2 regions of the Shewanella sp. OMA3-2 genome follow, and region 1 is predicted to be linked to the other one. Evidence: riboswitches for the same ligand, from Rfam matches in the RefSeq annotation. Region 1 holds a riboswitch; the other holds the start of a gene.
What was found. A riboswitch is a leader RNA that binds a small molecule or an ion and turns the genes downstream of it on or off. The one in region 1 is predicted to bind thiamine pyrophosphate.
Positions count from the first base shown of each region.

Region 2: it holds a riboswitch for thiamine pyrophosphate, as region 1 does, so the genes downstream of both, thiC (phosphomethylpyrimidine synthase ThiC) here and L0B17_RS08540 (TonB-dependent receptor) in region 1, are expected to answer to the same signal.

Region 1 is NZ_CP090974.1:1,927,777-1,931,201, reverse strand. It holds gene L0B17_RS08540 (TonB-dependent receptor) at 1-1,762, opposite strand, end outside; TPP riboswitch at 1,822-1,946, opposite strand; gene L0B17_RS08535 (YcfL family protein) at 2,097-2,492, opposite strand; gene L0B17_RS08530 (PaaI family thioesterase) at 2,515-3,003, opposite strand; gene L0B17_RS08525 (PaaI family thioesterase) at 2,996-3,425, opposite strand, start outside.
Region 2 is NZ_CP090974.1:2,271,588-2,275,012, forward strand. It holds gene kdnB (3-deoxy-alpha-D-manno-octulosonate 8-oxidase KdnB) at 1-444, opposite strand, end outside; gene kdnA (8-amino-3,8-dideoxy-alpha-D-manno-octulosonate transaminase KdnA) at 522-1,706, opposite strand; TPP riboswitch at 1,908-2,008, shown strand; partial or broken gene thiC (phosphomethylpyrimidine synthase ThiC) at 2,197-3,425, shown strand, end outside.

The sequences.
Region 1 (3,425 bases):
TTTCAGTGGCATACCAATTCAAATCAAGTTCGGCGCCATAGTTACTTGAGCTGCCTGCATTTTCAGTAAATAGTATGAAACGCTGTTGATTTTCAGGGTCTTGTAACGACGCCGCAACTTGCTGATTTTCTCTGTCCATAAAGAAAAGCGCAACATTAGTATCAATTGCCCCCGCTAACCAAACTGACTTAACACCCAATTCATAGTTATATAAAATTTCAGTATCAAATTGTTTTTTATCAGCCAATTCAGTAGGCAGAGTCATGTTAAACCCACCCGCCTTGTAACCGCGCGCTACTTTCGCATAAGCGTTGTGTGCCGCGTTAAGCGCTTTAGACAAGGCTATATGGCCACCCCACATGTCTTCAGATGGCTTGAAATTGTCATTATTAGTATCTGAGTATTCACTGTTACGACGCTCAAGGCGTAATCCGCTAGAAAGTATATAGTCATCGCTTAAATGGCTATCCAGTTGTGCAAACACGGCAAAATTAGACGCATCATAGTTTGACTGCAGCACTTCATCGGGCCAGGTGTTGTACTCAGAATATAAGTCATTGTCTTCTTGAAGGTTCATGGCATACAAGCCAACTAACCAGTCAGTTGAGTCATTAAAAATTCGGCTTGCCTGGTTTGATGTGAAGCGAAACTCTTGTGAAACAGTGCTACGATCGCCTTTTTTGTTCCAGGTATAATCGTAAACACAAGGGGCAGAACCGATGACATTCCAATCATCATCATATTCATTGCAGGTTTTACTGCCCCAATAATCTGGGTTAGCCCAATCACCGTCATAGCCATGCTCATGATCGGTTTGCGCAAATGAGGTTAATGAGGTTAGTTCAAAATACTTAGCCCCAGTGAACGACAGTTTTAACCCTACGCCAGTGGTTTTTTGATTATCAATACCTGGTTGATCCGTTGAAGTATCAAAGCCGTTATTATCAAGAGTCCATGCATCATAACCATTGTTATAATTAGCGTGTAATAAGGTTAAGTCTGCTTGTACAACATCGGTGGCATACCAACGTAATTTTGCTCGGGTGGTAAGCTCATCACGTTGATTGCTATCGTCAAGGCCTAAATAACTGTTGTTTCTGTAACCATTTTGATCATGTTTTTCCAGGGATACGCGATAAAGCAGTTTTCCTGAATCTGTAATAGGGCCGGAGCTAAAACCGGCAAAAGTTTGCAGATTATCATCACCTAAACTGACTTTAGCGCCATGTTCGAAGGTATCTGTTGGGTCATTACTTTTAAGATAAATTAAACCAGCTAATGCATTGGCACCATATTGTGTGCCTTGTGGACCACGTAATACTTCAACCTGTTGCATATCGTACATGCTTGACACCATGCCAAGACCTGATAAATCAATATCATCAACAATAAATCCAACCGATGAGTTTGGTGCACCTTGGTATTGTTCTTGTTCACCAATACCGCGTATTTGGAAGTATTTTGGACGTGAGCTACCACCCGACCAGTTAAAGTTAGCGATAGAGTTTAATACATCTTCAAAATGCTGCGCCCCTTCATCTTCTAATTGCTGGGCATTGATAACCGTGACACTTGAAGGCATTTTATCAAGACTGATATTACTAAAATCTGCATTGACGACAATCACCTCCATCTTGTCAGATTCAGGTGCTGTGCGCTCAATAGATCCAGTGGCTGCAATACCATTGGTGGCATAAAGCGCAGTAAATACAGCGAATGCGAGTGATGATTTTACTGGGAAGATATTTTTTACAGGGAGCATAGGACCTCAAATATTAAGTTTGAGATCCGGCAAGTAGCGATAAAGAAGTGCACATCCATGAGATCGAAGTGGCCCATTCCTACGCCGGTATAAGCCGGATCAGGTTCTAAGGGTTCATCTTTTGATATCTCAGTTTTCTGGTTAAATATAAGACTCAACCAGTAAAACACCCCTTGGCGGAAAGGATTATATCTTAAATTTAGCTCGCTAGCAGGCAAAACTAATACTTTTTTATGACTAAAAATAAAGCCAGCAAATGCTGGCTTTCATAAACTCAGATTTGTTAACCTTTGATAACCGTGAAATATCAACAAACCGTTGCCTAAATGATCACTTAATTTGAAAAGGCCTGGCGAATATACACTTCAAATCGAGTGGCTGTGGCATTAGGAGCTACCGCATTAACTTGCATTTGTTGTTTGCCGTGTAACTTAAGTGACTTCCAGCTAGTAGATTCATCTTCAATGGTAAAACCGCTGGCATCGAACCAGGTGAATTTATACTGTAAGCGTAAATCGGTTGCAACTAAGCTATTGATTTGTGCAACCGCTTGAATTAAATCTGCTGTTTGGCGTTCATTAACATTAGTGACAGATACTTGTCGGCTAAAACTGTTGTTGTCGACTCGCACTTCGCCCTGGGAGTTAACTGAAATACCCGCTGTATGATTAGCACAGGCTGATAACAACAAACTGGTAAATAATACAAAATAAGCTGTTAATTTTTTGATATTCATTGTAAACCCCATTAAGTTATTCGATTAAAAAGTGCGCTCTAGCCGTCGCAATTAATTGTTTTCTATTGGTTTGCCAACAATTAATGCTCACGTTTGCCACTCTGCGTCCCTGGCGAGTAATTTTACACTCAGCAAAGGTATCCTGGTGTAAACCGGCGCGTAAATAGTCAATGGAAAAATCAACAATTTTAGGCACCTTTTTGGCTTGCATAAACACCATTAATTGCACAATTGCTGACATTTCCATAAAACCAGCTATTACCCCGCCGTGTATGGCTGGCAATATAGGGTTTCCTATGTTGTCATCCTTAGCAGGTAATTTAAATACCATTTCATCGCCAAAACGCTCAACCGACATACCAATAAATTGTGAATACGGCACTTTGGCCAGTAAATAACTGTAGTCATTCAGTTCAATCGCACGTTTTACCACATCTCTAACATCTAAAGAGGCTGCTGTGTCTGGAGTCTCTTTTTGGGTTACTAAGGTTTTAGAGTCAGTCATGTTTGGCCTCCGGTAAATTGCCCATTAATGCCTGACGAAACTCTTCGCCGACCATTTCAGGACTGATACGCATAAAGGTGCCAACGGCGTGGGCAATAGGCTCATCAATGCTGTCTTGATAAGCGATTGCGCGGGTAAAAGCGACGCTAGAGGATAGTCGATAACATTCAGCAAACGCATACACTGCTTTGTGTGGCTCAGCGGGTTTCATGTAATCGACACGTAAATCGAGTGTGGGTGAAATTTCTAAGGTTTGATATTTTTTTAAAATGGCACAAACTACCGCGGTGCCGCAGGTTGTATCAATCAATGTGGTGATAACGCCACCATGAATAACGCCTGTATCTGGATAACCAATAATATCTTGGCTATAAGGCAGCTCAATTAGTACATGGTGCTCGCTGGCTTCTTTAACCGACAAG
Region 2 (3,425 bases), 340 kb from region 1:
GGCTTCAGCACCTGTACCAGACACTGTTGGAATACCAATGTGGTGAATTGCTGGGTTTTTAATTAAATCCCAACCTTGGTATTCAGATGAACTACCTGGGTTAGTTAGCATAAGCGATACCGCTTTGGCTAAATCCATTGTAGAACCGCCACCTAAACCAACCACACTAACAGGCTGTTTAGCATTAAAAGCTTTAACCTGCGCAGTTAAATCATCAACTTGAACCGTTGTTGGCTCGTCATCTACGTTAACGTAAATAACTAAGTCGTGACTTTTGTTTGGTACTCGGCCTGCTAATGGTTTTTCTTGGTGTACGTCGTCAACCAGAAATACCACAAAGTCATCGGCTTGTTTACGTTCTTGCTCTAATACCACGTCCAATTGCACGAACGAGCCACGACCAAAAATCATTTTTGGAACACATTTAAAATTTTTAAAACTCATTACAACACTCTCCAGTTGAGATATTTACTGTAAAAAGTACTGCCACTTCAAATGAGGTGACAGAAATATAAGCTTAATTAAGCAAAAGCACGCTTGATGTTTTCAATACGCTCTGCGATTTGCTCGTCAGTCCAAGACAGCTTGATAAGCATCGAAATCGTGCGGCTCATAATGGCATCTGATTTTGGTGTCTTAACTTGAGTATAGTCAGGACGGTCAGCAATTAACATGATTGGCAGGGCTGCAGGTGCTTTTAATTCCTGGATGTGTTTCCAGTTTTTCAAATAATGCCAGTTGTTGATATACCAGTAAAAACAACCATCAACTTTGTTTGCCGCAAGCTTCTTGTTAATTTCTATTGTGCGCTCTTCTGTTGGTAAGAAAAAGCTTAGGAAACCTGCTGAGTCACCTTCAGGATCAGGTAGTTCACGGAAAGTCACTTCTGGAATTTGTGCCATCGCATCTTTAATGGTCTTTTTGTTTTTGCGTTGAATGGCAATAATTTTGTCTAGCTTACGTAACTGAGCTAACCCCATAGCGGCGTTCATTTCAGAAATACGGAAGTTTAAGCCCATTATTGGGTGACCTTCAGCGCCACGGTCGTTGCCAACATGGTCATGGCCATGATCAGAGAACATATGGCTGTGGTTGTAAATGTCTGAATTGTTAGTGACGATAGCGCCGCCTTCACCACAGGTGATGGTTTTAACAGAATCAAAAGAGTAACAACCGACATCGCCAATTGTGCCAAGTGCTTGACCTTTATAGCTCGCTCCAATGGCTTGGCAGGCATCTTCAAGAATGATCAAGTTGTGCTTCTTACAGACGGCTTTGATTTCATCCATCTTTGCCATAGAACCGCACATTTGCACTAGATTCACTGCTTTAGTACGTGGAGTAATAACGGCTTCAATACCTTCTGGCGATAAACATAAGGTTTCATCTATTTCAGCAAAAATGGGAATTGCGCCAGCCATAAATACCGCTTCAACAGAAGCCACAAAAGTAAACGGTGGCACAATCACTTCATCGCCCGCGCCAACACCTGCTGCAGCCATAGCAGTTTGAAGTGCCGCTGTACCGCTTGATACAAGATGAGCATGCTTAACGTTCATCTTTTCACAGAGTAACTGCTCCATGTCGCGAGTTTTCCAGCGATCATTACGCATATGGTCAAAGTTGTAACGGAAGGTGAAACCATTCTCCATTACGTCAGCGACTTCCTGCTTTTCTTCTGGACCGAATAATTCAAAACCTGGCATGGAAATTATCTCCTAAAATTCTACGCATCTTTGCGTTTACATAAACCCGCTAATTATAACTAGGTTAGTGGGGAGACTGCGACAGTTATTGAAAAATAATTCATTTTTGTTTGCTGCTTATCATTTACGGATAAACCACACCTTGAAAATATATGTAGATATTACATCTTGTTATTGAGGTTTAATTCTGGCTATACTGATCGAATCTTGTCGGAGTGCCTTTAAAGGCTGAGACCGTTAATTCGGGATCCGTTGAACCTGATCAGGCTAAAACCTGCGTAGGTAACAAGCATAATAATCCTTGGCGATTATTCATGCGTAAAACTGAAGTGGTTTTACCATATTCAGTTAATTTACTCATGTTTACCTCTTAAGATTATTGACTGCAATTGCGTCTGACCATTCTTTGAATTGCGTTAACGATATTGCTCGCTCTCAACACATTTTCCTCCAGACAAGCAACTTTCTCTCATTTTATTCGAGGTTGCTCATGTCAAATCGTCGCGAAACCCGTGCTAGTGCACAAGCTTTTATTGATAACTTAAAACCATTACAACACCCCAATTCTGAGAAAATTTATCTGCAAGGTAGCCGCGCAGATTTACACGTGGCCATGCGCCAAATTCATCAAACCGATACTATTCTAGGTGGTGATGACACCAATCCCATTACAGAAAAAAATCCCCCGTTAAGGGTTTACGATTGTGCTGGTGCGTATTCAGACCCCCATGCTGAAATTAATGTGCGCCTCGGTTTAGCCAAGCTTCGTCAAGCTTGGATTGAGGAGCGTGATGATACCGAAGCACTTGATGGTGCGAGCTCCCATTTTACCCAGCAACGTTTGGCCGATGATGGTCTGGACCATTTACGTTTTGATGCGTTAGTACCGCCGCGCCGCGCTAAAGTGGGTAAGCGGGTGACACAAATGCATTACGCTCGCCAAGGGATTATTACCGCAGAAATGGAATACATTGCGATACGTGAAAACATGGCAAGACAAGAGGTTAGTGACCCAGTGCTAACAACAAAAGCCAAGGGTGAAGCGTTTGGTGCCGTGATTGGCGAGTTAATTACCCCTGAATTTGTCCGCAGTGAAGTGGCGAGAGGCCGGGCAATTATTCCGCTTAATATTAATCATCCAGAATCAGAACCTATGATTATTGGCCGTAACTTCTTAGTCAAAGTAAACGCCAATATTGGTAACTCAGCGGTGACATCATCAATTGAAGAAGAAGTTGAAAAGCTGGTGTGGTCTACCCGCTGGGGCGCAGATACCGTCATGGACTTATCGACTGGCCGTTATATTCACGAAACCCGCGAATGGATCATTCGAAACTCACCGGTTCCTATTGGTACTGTGCCCATTTATCAAGCGCTAGAAAAAGTAAATGGTGTTGCTGAAGATCTAAATTGGGAAGTATTTAGAGATACCCTAATTGAACAAGCCGAGCAGGGCGTTGATTATTTTACCATTCATGCAGGTGTGTTATTACGCTATGTGCCTATGACAGCCAAACGCTTAACCGGCATGGTGTCTCGTGGTGGTTCTATAATGGCCAAGTGGTGTTTAAGTCATCATAAAGAAAGCTTTTTGTATGAACGCTTTCGAGATATTTGTGAGATTTGTGCCGCCTATGACGTGTCACTGTCATTAGGTGATGGTATGCGTCCTGGCTCGATTGCTGATGCCAATGATGAAGCGCAATTTGCTGAATTAGA